One region of the Rummeliibacillus sp. BSL5 genome, then DNA from elsewhere that is predicted to be linked to it. Evidence: riboswitches for the same ligand, from Rfam matches in the RefSeq annotation. Region 1 holds a riboswitch; each other region holds the start of a gene.
The links. A riboswitch is a leader RNA that binds a small molecule or an ion and turns the genes downstream of it on or off. The one in region 1 is predicted to bind thiamine pyrophosphate.
Positions count from the first base shown of each region.

Region 1 (4,251 bases):
AGCAGCTGCCAGCATTATGGGAAGCGATCTTCAAAACGGTTCATATTGGTGAAGGAAATGCTGTAGACAACTGGGAACAACATTTGAAAAACCTAGATGCGAGAGCAGATCTTTTAAACGCAAAACGTTATCAAAAGCTGCATTATAAAGCGCCTGGCACTGATTTAACAATTGAATTGCCAGATAAGCATATTTGGTGCACAGGTGCGAGCCATACACCTGCTGGTTCTTCGTTTGTAGCAAATATGCCAACAGAAGAAGTGTACACAATGCCATCAAAATACGGTGTGAACGGCTTTGTATCGAATACAAAACCGCTTGTTTTCCAAGGTAATGTTATCGATCAATTTAAGCTGACATTCGAAGGTGGAAAGATTGTAAAAGCTGAAGCAGAGGTTGGTCATGATTTGCTGCAAGAATTAGTCAAAGCGGATGAAGGTTCTAAGTACCTTGGCGAAGTTGCTCTTGTACCACATGAGTCGCCTATCTCTGCATCAAATATTCTTTACTACAATACGCTTTTCGATGAAAATGCCTCTAACCACCTGGCGATTGGCGAAGCTTATCCGACATGCTATGAAGGTGGAAGCAGCCTGACAAAAGAGGAGCTTGAAGAAAAAGGTATTAATACATCAATTACTCATGAAGACTTCATGATTGGTAGCGGAGAAATGGATATCGACGGCGTTCTAGCAGATGGCACAGTTGAGCCTATTTTCCGCAATGGCAGCTGGGCATTTTAAGTAGTCATGCTTAGGTGTTGCTATACCTTTTAATCTCAACATAAAGTTCATATAAAAAAACGCCGTATTCCACAGGGAATACGGCGTTTTTAGTGATTATTTTTTCATTGCTTTTTTATCATGTCTTGCATCAATCACTTTTAAGATGATTGGATAAACAACTGGTGCGATTTTGATTACAGTTTTTATTACTTTTCGTAATTGCATATAGTAGCACTCCATTCATTGATGAGCTTGTGTATATTTAACTAATAGCCATATTAACAGTATTTTAAACTTTGAGTACTTTAATTCCTTGTACAATATTCCAAATGAACACGCCTAGCGAAAGGATAGCTTCTACAACAATAAAGATGAGCCATGCTCCCATAATCCACATACCATCATTGGACGATGCATCTGGGCTCCCTGTTTCAAATGAATAACTGTAAAAACCGGCTCCAGCCACCACAGCCATAAATATAATGACGCCAATAATGGTAGGGACCAGAAGAAGAAGGTGAGAGAGTAAAGCGCGCTTAGCGTGCCTTTTCACTTCTTGTTCCTTTACAGCAAAATACACGATGACGGGCAAGATAAATCCAGCAAAAAATATACTAAAATAACACAAAGAAGAGATTACACGGTTATTATTGTTTTCCAATTCCAATTTTGACACCTCCATATATCTATACATACGCACAGGGCTCACTGAAAGATTCAGAAAGATGAAAATTACCATGGCAATTTAAAATCAAATCAAGTACAATAAATGTGTTCAATTAAATACTGATGTATCGACCACGAGGGGAGCCGCAAATGGGCGGCTGAGAGTGAATCCGAAATTCTAACCCTTTGAACCTGTAAGTTAATGCTTGCGTAGGAATGTGGATAGAGACCGACTTATTTCGATGTTAGGGCTATCCTAATGTCGTTTTTTATTTGGGTGGAAATCTTCTGGAATACTTGTTTACGGGAATACGCTTTAGGCAAGAGTGGGCTGCATCGAAATACGGGAGGAAGTATATTGAATAAGAAACGTTTATTAATGATGATTGAAATCGCCATATTTGCAGCGATCGGATTTGTACTGGATAAGCTATCCTTTAGTCTATGGCCACAGGGCGGTTCTATTAGCCTTGTAATGGTTCCGATTGTACTGATGGCATTTCGTTGGGGGACAATGGCTGGACTCGTTACAGGGCTATTAATTGGCGGATTGCAAGTGTTAATAGGGGGCGCCTATGTGTTAACGCCTTTGCAAGGCTTCATCGATTATTTCTTTGCATTTACTGCTGTAGGCTTAGCTGGTGTGATGCGAGGAATGATGATTGCTGCCAACCGACGTGGCCAAACAGGCAAAATGATCGTTGCTATAACAATCGGAACATTTATTGGCGGATTATTAAAATATGCAGCACATACTTTGGCAGGAGTCGTGTTCTTTGCTGAATATGCAGGGAAGCAAAATGTATATTGGTACTCTATTGTGTACAACGGCTCTTATATGATTCCTGCTATTATTTTAACGATTATTGTCGTTGCGCTGCTCTTTAAATCTGCGCCACGAATAGCTAATCCGAATAATTAATGAGGAAGTCTGCTAATTAAATTAAGAATTCGACATGGTATTAGCAATACAAGAACAAACGCTCAGATACATTCTGAGCGTTTTTTTTTATTAGGTTATTTTCCTAAAGAAAATCCTTCAAATAATCTTCCACCAAATGGTTGCAGGACTTGATCAGTCAGGCATACAATCTTACCAATATCATTTGATTTATAATATGCGTCGAATGCTTCAACAAATTCGTTTGCAAGTTTTTGGTCATGATGAACTAATGAACGAAAAACCCATTTTGATGTCCCAATCCATTTGCCATTACTTCGAAGGATGAACTCACTAACTAATTCGCTGAGTGTGCTCGCAATAAAAATGCCTTCAGCTCTATTTTGACAACCGATTAAATCGTCTAACACATCCGTAACAAAATATCGCTTTATATCTATTGTTTCTTTTGTCCAATCTTCTGGCCCTTGTTCTATTAAGTCTTTGGCTTCCTTTCTAATAGCCGATAATACTCCTGTATCTTTTATAATTTTGCCCTCACTTACCATCCTTGGCATTGTAGGCCTTCCTTCTTTACAATCACTTACAAAAAAGAAACGATAAGACTTCAAATTATGAACAAACAGTTCAATATTCCATCCAAATTCAATAAGGGATTCTCGATAAGAAAATCGAAAACTTTTGTCAAATATGATGATGTCTAAATCAGAAGTTTCAGTTGCCTGACCTCGAACAACACTCCCAGCTAAGATAGCTCCCTGACAATCATGAAAATGTTTTTCAACAAACTGTAAGGCTGCTTCTATTGGATCAAGTCTATTTTTCATATAATTTCCACCCTTCTTCTTTTAAGGTATCTTCTTCGGCAGAAGCTAAAAGTTTATAAGATTTGATTACCTGAAAATTCTATAACAATTTTATCGTATTTATTCCAATCTTCTTTAATATAGTCTGCTAATATGCGAATCGTAACGGAGCTCAATTCGTTTTTTTAGTTTCATGACTGGGTATGGATTGTAATAAATCTACATACTAATAATTGATTGCGGGGTGAATCTGTTGGAGATGCTTTTATTAATTATTATTATCAATATAGTGTATATGACACTGGTAACATTGCGGATGATTCTTGTGATAAAAGGATATCGAATTGTAGCATCACTGATGTCTGTGGCTGAGGTCTTTATCTATTTGATGGGGTTGAAGATTGTGCTGGATAACTTAGACCGTCCGCTCAATATATTAGCTTATTGCGTAGGGTGGGGACTAGGCGTTTATTCTGGTGGTCTCATTGAAAGCAAACTCGCTCTTGGTTATATGATCTTTGACGTGATTGTTGACAGAGAACAGCAGGGGTTGGTTAGCAAATTGAGGGATGAAGGCTTTGGCGTCACAGCTTGGATTGGTAATGGTAAAGATGGTGAACGTCTCTGTTTGAAAGTGATTGCCAAGAGAAAAGAGGAAAGGTATTTCCGAGATTGCATTACGAAAATAGCGCCATCTGCTTTTGTTGTTTCCTATGAGCCGAACATTTTGAACGGCGGCTTTTTCTTAAAGCGCAAGCACTTATTTTTATAGAAACGCATATGTTAATTTAGGAAAGTACAATTAATTTACCTCGCATTTTCAAATTCTAAGAAGCTGTTTGGTTAGCAGGTTATGAGGAGGAATGGAGAAATCTCCACTGAGCCGGGTTTCACTTCATCACAGAATTTTGTGGTATAGTTAAATAGCGAGATTAATCAGAAGGGATCGTTTTACATGATTGCAAAAACGCAAGAAGAAATAGATGCTTTGATGAAAGCTGGCCGTGCTATGGCTGAAATTCGTGAGGCTTTAAAAGAAGCGGCTAAGCCAGGCGTAACGACTAAAGAATTGGATGATTTGGCTGGAAAGCTATTTGACGAGAAAGGTGCGGTTTCTGGACCGAAAGCAGAGTATGATTTTCCAGGATACACA
Region 1 is NZ_JAVGCV010000003.1:42,109-46,359, reverse strand. Features, by position in the region: gene RCJ93_RS11930 (aminopeptidase) at 1-743, shown strand, start outside; gene RCJ93_RS11925 (DUF4870 domain-containing protein) at 1,015-1,392, opposite strand; TPP riboswitch at 1,519-1,625, shown strand; gene thiT (energy-coupled thiamine transporter ThiT) at 1,750-2,313, shown strand; gene RCJ93_RS11915 (nucleotidyltransferase domain-containing protein) at 2,409-3,119, opposite strand; gene RCJ93_RS11910 (DUF2179 domain-containing protein) at 3,358-3,870, shown strand; gene map (type I methionyl aminopeptidase) at 4,054-4,251, shown strand, end outside.

Region 2 (4,251 bases), 120 kb from region 1:
TGCTGGATTGAACCTGATTTTTGCGCTATTATGCATTTACCTTTATTAATATGACTTACCAGCACTATGAAAAGTTTTGAGGAAAACAAAATGTTTGTATTTAGTGGTTTCTTTTAAAAAAGAGTTTAAGAAAAAATGGATTAAAGATAAAATAGAAAAGCTAGGTTATACTCTAGAAATAAAATGTGTTAAATTCATAAACAATGTAAATAGGATATACAGGATATAGATGAAAGGATTTGTATGAATATGAAAGAAAATTTTTGGCGTGACTTGCCACGACCATTCTTTGTACTGGCTCCAATGGAAGATGTGACAGATGTTGTATTTCGCCATGTCGTGAGCAAAGCAGGACGTCCGGATGTATTTTTCACCGAGTTTACAAACACGGATAGCTATTGCCATCCAGAAGGAAAGAACAGTCTGCGTGGACGTTTGACTTTTACAGAGGACGAACAGCCAATGGTGGCACATATTTGGGGAGACAAGCCCGAGTATTTCCGTGAAATGAGTATCGGAATGGCTGAAATGGGTTACAAAGGCATCGATATCAATATGGGCTGTCCTGTACCTAATGTAGCCTCTAGAGGAAAGGGAAGCGGTCTTATCCTTCGACCAGATGCAGCTGCAGAAATCATCCAAGCTGCAAAAGCAGGGGGACTGCCTGTCAGTGTGAAAACACGGTTAGGCTACACAGAGCTAAATGAGTGGGAGGATTGGCTAACGCATATATTGAAGCAGGATATTGCCAACCTTTCAATACACCTGCGAACAAGAAAAGAAATGAGCAAAGTAGATGCCCACTGGGAGATGATTCCGGCAATCAAGGAATTACGTGACCGTATTGCACCTGACACAATGCTTACCATCAATGGAGATATCCCAGACCGCCAAAAAGGCCTTGAGCTCGCTGAACAATACGGAATAGATGGCATCATGATTGGCCGCGGTATCTTTAAAAATCCGTTTGCATTTGAAAAAGAACCGCGAGAGCATAGCAGCCAGGAGCTTCTGGATCTTTTAAGATATCAGTTGGATCTGCACGATCAATATCAAGAAGTAGTGCCTCGTTCCATTTCGGGTCTTCATCGTTTCTTCAAAATCTATGTCAAAGGATTCCCTGGTGCTGGTGAATTGCGAAATCAATTGATGCACACGAAATCTACGGATGAAGTGCGTGGGTTGATTGATGGTTTTGAAATAAAGAATGTTGATTAGAAAGTAAAACCCAAACCTAAAAAAGGAAAAAGATTATCTCAACCCGTGATTGAGATAATCTTTTTTTAGTTATAACGTTTCCTAGAGAAACTAAACTATATTAGGATTAATATAAGGGGGTTTACATATGGATGAAAATGTATGGAAAGAATTTAAAGTAGCCATTGAAGAGGGGCAAGAATTATCATTTGATTATAAGAATGAAGAATGGTGGATTAGTAGGGTACCTGAAGAAAAGAGCTTTCTTCTTACACGTTCCAAAGATTCTCATACTCAAGCATTTAAATCAGCAGAAGAGTTATTTCAACATGGATTAATAGATGGAAAGCCATTTATTGAAAGAGTTAAAGACTTATAAGAACCATAATAAAACGAATGTTTTTGAAAACTTCATACTAGACTAGGAAGCCCAACAGCAATCAATTCTGGGGAAAGGGATGTTACTAAATTTCACCATATATGTTCTTGACAATCCATTCAATAATGTTAAGATAATATCGAATGTTGCTAAAACTTCATATGATTTACCACTAGGGGTGCCATTAGAATGGCTGAGATCAAAGTGTGACTTTGAGACTCTTGGAACCTGATTTGGTTTATACCAACGTAGGGAAGTGGCACGGCAGAAATTTTATTTTTTGTACATATAATTTCTAATACCCACTTTCTTTGCGTAAAGGAAAGTGGGATTTTTTTATTCCATTTTCCTAACACTATTTTTGGAGGGATTATGATGAAATTTTCAGAGCAGTTACGACTTGAGGCAGATTCTATTTGGGAAGCAAGCTTTCAGCATCCTTTTGTGACAGGTATAGCTGATGGCAGCTTGCCATTAGAAAGCTTCCGCTATTACGTGTTGCAGGATTCTTATTATCTTTCTCATTTTGCCAGAGTGCAGGCATTGGCGGGAGCAAAGGCACCCGATTTGCACACAACGGCTCGCATGGCTGTTCATGTACAAGGTACAGCTGAAGCAGAATTGAGTCTGCATGCTAATTTTTCAAAGCAATTAGGAATTACTGAAGCTGAAATCGCTGAGTTTAAGCCTTCCCCTACGGCGTATGCGTACACATCTCATCTATATCGAGCGGCATTTACCGGTCATATCGGTGATATTATTGCAGCGCTTCTTCCATGTTATTGGTTATACGATGAAATCGGTCAGCGTTTAATGGGAAATACGCCAAATCAACCAATTTATCAAGAGTGGATTGCTGCATACGGTGGCGATTGGTTTCATGAAAAAGTGGTGGAGCAAATTCAGCGAATCGATGAGATTGCTGAGAGGGTAACAGAATCAGATCGCATGCAAATGCTCGAGCATTTTATGATCAGCAGCCAGTACGAATATTCATTTTGGGAGATGGCTTATCAGCATGAAGAATGGCCAATCGTGAATAAGGATTCGATGGTGAGAGGCTAATGAATCGAGAGCTACACATTGTTTCGACAGGCAGACAGCCCATTCCTGAAATGATTGGAATCGCCAAGGAAATTCATCCATACATCGACGCTTTCCATATCCGTGAAAAACAAAAAACTGCGAGAGAATTAATGGAAATCGTAAATCAACTGAAAGCGGAAGGTGTCCCATCGGATAAAATCGTCATCAATGATCGACTGGATGTCGGAGCGGTCACAAGGGTGAAGGGCGTTCAACTAGCTAATCATAGCTTGGATATCGCAGTTGTGAAGGATGTATTTCCAGGATTGCGGCTAGGATGTTCCGTTCATACCGTAGAAGAAGCGATATATGCGAGTGAATGCAGTGCAGATTATGTGATATATGGACATATTTTCCATTCACAATCCAAGCCGAACAAAGAACCGCGAGGCCTAGAAAAATTAAAGGAATTAACTATGAACGTAAAGATTCCAGTGATTGCGATTGGCGGAATCCAATTTAAGAATGTAGAGAAAGTGTTGGAAGTGGGAGCGCAAGGGATTGCGGTCTTGTCAGGAGTGATGTTGGCAAACAATCCTGTACAGGCAGTGAAAAAGTATTCTGCAAAATTGAGGTTAACGGAAAGTCCTTTATCAAAATAAATTGATTAGCAAACGTAAAAGGAAGTGAGCGGATGAGACTCCAAATAAACGGCGAATTTCTAAATGTTCCCGAGCAAATAAGGGTAGTGTCAGATGTGATTCATCACTTTGGGTTAGAATCTAAGGTTTTCATTATGGAATTAAATCATAACATTTTAGACAAAAGCAGCTATTTCGAAACAGCCATATCAGATGGCGACAAAATAGAGATTGTACACTTTGTTGGAGGTGGATGAAATGTTGAAAATTGGGCCATATGAATTTCAATCAAGACTATTATTAGGAACAGGAAAGTACCCAAACTTTGATATTCAGAAAGAAGCCGTGGAAGCTTCAGGAACGGACATCCTTACGTTTGCCGTTAGAAGAATGAATATTTTTGAGGCGAGCCAGCCGAATTTCCTGGAAAAAATAGATTTAGCGAGGTATAAACTGCTACCCAATACTGCAGGAGCCACTACGGCTGAAGAAGCGGTTCGCATCGCCAAGCTGGCAAAGGCATCTGGCTTATGTGACATGATTAAAGTCGAAGTCATCGGTTGCCAAAAAACACTGTTGCCTGACCCGTTCGAAACATATAAGGCATCTGAAGAATTATTGAAAGAAGGATTTATTGTCCTTCCTTATATCTCGGATGATGTATTGCTAGCTAAAAGATTGCAAGAATTAGGCGTCCATGCAATCATGCCTGGCGCTTCTCCAATAGGCTCTGGTCAAGGCATTATCAACCCGCTTAATTTAAGCTTTATTATTGAGCAGGCAACTGTACCCGTTATTGTAGATGCAGGTATTGGTGCGCCATCTGATGCGGCTATTGCTATGGAGGCAGGAGCGGATGGCGTCCTCTTGAATACTGCTGTTTCTGGTGCTGGTGATCCCGTGAAAATGGCGAAAGCAATAAAGCTTGCCATTGAAGCAGGACGCTTAGGCTATGAAGCAGGTAGAATAGCGAAAAAAACCTATGCAACGGCTAGCAGTCCAACCGAA
Region 2 is NZ_JAVGCV010000003.1:160,000-164,250, reverse strand. Features, by position in the region: gene RCJ93_RS12460 (tRNA dihydrouridine synthase) at 250-1,218, shown strand; gene RCJ93_RS12455 (hypothetical protein) at 1,346-1,576, shown strand; TPP riboswitch at 1,741-1,848, shown strand; gene tenA (thiaminase II) at 1,952-2,641, shown strand; gene tenI (thiazole tautomerase TenI) at 2,641-3,264, shown strand; gene thiS (sulfur carrier protein ThiS) at 3,297-3,500, shown strand; gene RCJ93_RS12435 (thiazole synthase) at 3,502-4,251, shown strand, end outside.
Region 2: another riboswitch for thiamine pyrophosphate. It lies ahead of tenA (thiaminase II); the one in region 1 lies ahead of thiT (energy-coupled thiamine transporter ThiT).

Region 3 (4,251 bases), on a different contig from region 1:
ATCCTGTACCGTGTGTTTGAACAGTGGAAATTCGCTTCGTTTGCATTGAAAAGAACGAACCATCTTGAAAATATACAGTATCTACTGCATCCTTACCTTCTAAATGACCGCCTTTTATAATGACGCATGAAACACCCATTGCAAGCATTGCGTTTGCAGCCTTTTCTAAGTCTTTTGGGCTTTTTATTTCGATTCCGCTTATTACCTCTGCTTCTGGTATGTTTGGTGTAAGAACAGTTGCACGCGGCAATAGGTTTTTTTTCAGCGCAGTCACTGCCTCATGTTGCAACAAAGATGCTCCACCTTTCGCAATCATCACTGGGTCTACTACCAATTCTGTCTCTTTATCTCGCAAACTATATGTTACAGCTTCAATAATCTCGGCAGAAAACAACATGCCCGTTTTCACCGCTTTTACCGGCATATCCTTCATCACTACTTCGATTTGCTGCTGAACAAATGAGGAATCGGCAGAGAATATGCCCTCAACACCAAGCGTATTTTGCGCAGTCAATGCTGTAATAGCCGATGTGCCAAAAACGCCAAGCTCCTGGAAAGTCTTTAGATCTGCTTGAATACCTGCTCCTCCGCCACTGTCAGAACCGGCAATAGTCATGGCAATATTCATTATGCTCGCCCTCCTGCAATCTGGTGCAATTGATTGAGCACTTCTTGTTGAACAGTGCCTAACCATTCCTTCTGGCGAGCCTTCTCCGCAACTTTTTTATAGTCTTTCAAAACGTCGCTTAAGATAGAAAGGTTATTTCTTTCTACTGCTAAGGCTGCTGTACAGATGGCGCTAAGCAAACAACCTGTTCCTGTTATCTTGGTCATCAGCTCATGGCCGCCTGCTATATAATCAATACTTTCACCGTTTGTGGCAATATCCACTTCTCCCGTGACAATGACAAGACAGTTGTACTGTTTCGCTATAGCTTTTGCTGTCTGCTCGATATCCATTTCTCCTACACCGCTGTCTACTCCCTTTGAGTCCCAATTGACACCTGCGATAGCTGCAAGTTCTCCAGTATTGCAGCGAATAAGATCAAATTTGATTTCTCTCAATAGATTCTTCACTGTCTCGCGGCGAAAGGCAGTGGCACCTACGCCTACCGGATCAAGGACGACAGGAATTCCCACTTCATTTGCTTTGCGTCCAGCTACAATCATTGCTTCTTTTGTTCGTCCATTAATGGTGCCAATATTAATAAGTAAACCACTTGCAACAGAAACCATATCTCCTACCTCTGCGATTTCATCTGCCATAACTGGTGATGCCCCAATTGCGAGCAGTCCGTTTGCTGTAAAATTTGCTACTACATAATTTGTTATACAGTGGATTAAAGGATTTTCCTGATTTATTTTAAGCAAGCTCATAAGGTGTAAGCTCCTTCCAATTTTCTAAAGACCAGGCCATATCCCAAAACTTGCATTCATAATAGGCACTCATTTGGATAAACGCTTTCATCTTTTGATGGTCAGCTGGGTGTTCTTTCGCATACTTATTGAGCATCTGCTTTTGGATACCCAGTTGATCTTTAAACTCTTTACTGCTATACAATTCAATCCAATCTCTGTATAACTTCTGTGTCGGTTTTTCATCTTTATACTCTTCACCAATACTTTGGTATAACCAAGGACATGGCAGCAACGCAGCAAATGCAACTGGCAGGCTTTCGTTTAGAACGGCGTTATACATATGGTTAATATAATTATTGTTGGCTGGCGCAGGAATAAGCTCCGCTTGTTCCTGTTCTCCAATATGAAGTTCTTTGAAAACAGTCCGGTGGAGCTCAAGTTCTGCTTCATTTATACTTCTAGCTGATTCAAGATAATAGGCCATTTCCTGGTTCGTCTCTGATTTGGATGCTGCTATTGCCAATATTTTTGAGTAATGCTTTAAATAAATGGCATCCTGCATCATATAAAATTTAAAGTTCTCCATTGGCAGTGTGCCCTGTACTAACCCTTTCACGAATGGGTGTACCATGCTATCATCCCAATATGCATCTGCTTCTTCTCTAACAACTTCATCAAATCTCACTGTTCGTCCTCCTTTAAAGTGGACGTAGACGCAAAAAATCCCTATGAGTAGACATAGAGATTTCATACCTTCATCTGCTCCCTACGTCAGTATTAACTGTCAGGTTCTAAGGGTCAGGTTTTAACCTTCTCAACACTTTCGTGTCCCCCCGCACTAAAATATTTGGTTGGGTACAAAAAAACTCTCCCATAAACGGAGAGCTGCTGTACAAAACGATCATATGTACTTTGCTCCCTACGCCAGTATTAACTGACAGGTTCTAAGGGTCAGGCTTAAACCTTCTCAACACTTTCGTGTCCCCCTGCAAATATTTAAGTTATATTCATCGTACCATTCAACTGGATGCCATTCAAGGATAAAACAAGCATTTGCTTTTTACAATATATCAGAATTCTTTCTTAAACACATAGCTTACCTTGTCGTACCCCATCTTTTCTTCATAAAAATGGTGTGCCTTCGTACGTTGCAACCCAGAAGATAAGGCCACACACTCATACTTATATTCTTTCGCCCATTCTTCTACAAATACAAGCAACTCTTCTCCATAACCGAACGAACGCTTAGATGCATCTGTGACTAAATCGCATACCCATATATATCTTCCATAATAAAGAGTAATCATCGGCTGGAATCCGACCACCGCAACTATTTCATCAGAGTCAACGAGTGCATAGAGCTTATACTGTTCCTTTTCCATCGCTTCCATCACTAATTCTACATATGTGTTTATATCTAAATGTGTTCTGAGTTGGCTCATGACCGGAAAGGCATCCATAATTTCATCTTTTGAGTTTAAATTTTTTATCATTTTCATAAAAACACCTCCTAGATTATCGATACTCATTCATAAAGATCACGACTTCCCTTTTCTAAAAGTTCTGGAAAGCGTAAAATGATATCCCCGGTTGAAAAGCTTTCTCCATTATTAGTAAAATCAATCGGCTCTTTTACACCAGGCTTGGCATTCGGTCTCCATCCAAAATTAAGCGAATCTCCATCCTCCTCATTTGAGAAGAGCCAATCCGTTTGAACAGGTCTAGCATAATCTTTGATCGCAGACCAATCTTCTGGAATAGGAAAAACCCCATATGTCTTATTATGCAATAACACTTTCTCCGTCATTTGAACTGGTGGAACATAAAGACTTTTCCTATCCCAGGTGATATAATCCCGCTGTCTCGTTAGATAAAATGTAAATGAATCAACCTTATTTTTATGAAAAATATTCCACACATATACATACTTTGGCCGTTTTCTATCTTCTATCTTCCATATCATCGGTTCTTCGCGATTATCCACTTCAGCGACTCGCCATTTATTCTTCTTCCAAATCCAATAGCTAAGTCCATAGTCTTTATTCAAAGAAATAAAAGGAACCACAATATGGCGTTCATCAACGTGGATTATATCTTGTATTGTTTTTACGCTAGCCCCTGGGAAGGTCTCATTTATATCCTTTTTCAGCGCTTCCTCTGTTGGAAAAGGCGCTGGTTTTGAATAAGAAGAATAGAAGAATAGACCAATAACCACCACTAAAAGAGCAAACATTCCTTTTCTTTTCTTCATACTAATGCTCCTCCTTTAGCACGGAATCATTTAAACGGTAGTAAAGCTGATGCTGAGACGTAGTTATCAGAATTCCTTTTCCGTCTTTTTCTATGTACAGAACCGGTGAGGGAAGCCCACTTCCCCATTTCGGCTTTACTCCTACAAGCTGATAAGGAAAATGTTCATCTTTTTTGTTAATTTCTGAGGGACTCATCTCATAAAGGCTTGAAAACCACTTATCGCTATAGATTTCCCGCTGTTTCAAGTGTGTGAATTTCCCTGCTAGCTTCTTTCTATCTAACACTATATTCTTTTTTGCTGAAGGATGAATAGTGATTAATTTTGCATTCTCTAAATTTGCCATAAAGGTAGTTGGATTTTTGTCTGGAAAAATCCAATGTTGAAAGGGTATTGTTACAAGTGAAGCTACTAGAAAAATATAATTGAAGCCAAATCCCATCCAAGCAAAAGAGCGATACGATTGCCATCGATTTTTGCCTTTCAACACAAAATATAAAATCCATACCCCTAAAGGCAAAATGGATAGTTTTAGCGCTGTGTTCCAGATGTTCAAGTTGATAGAAAAAGAAAAAAGGCCAATAAATAGGACAAGTGTAGCCTTCCAAATTTTAATGACGCCTCCATGTTTTTTATAGTTA
Region 3 is NZ_JAVGCV010000004.1:121,357-125,607, forward strand. Features, by position in the region: gene thiD (bifunctional hydroxymethylpyrimidine kinase/phosphomethylpyrimidine kinase) at 1-628, opposite strand, end outside; gene thiM (hydroxyethylthiazole kinase) at 628-1,377, opposite strand; gene tenA (thiaminase II) at 1,364-2,044, opposite strand; TPP riboswitch at 2,106-2,204, opposite strand; TPP riboswitch at 2,259-2,357, opposite strand; gene RCJ93_RS13445 (GNAT family N-acetyltransferase) at 2,430-2,858, opposite strand; gene RCJ93_RS13450 (hypothetical protein) at 2,885-3,610, opposite strand; gene RCJ93_RS13455 (hypothetical protein) at 3,612-4,251, opposite strand, start outside.
Region 3: another riboswitch for thiamine pyrophosphate. It lies ahead of tenA (thiaminase II); the one in region 1 lies ahead of thiT (energy-coupled thiamine transporter ThiT).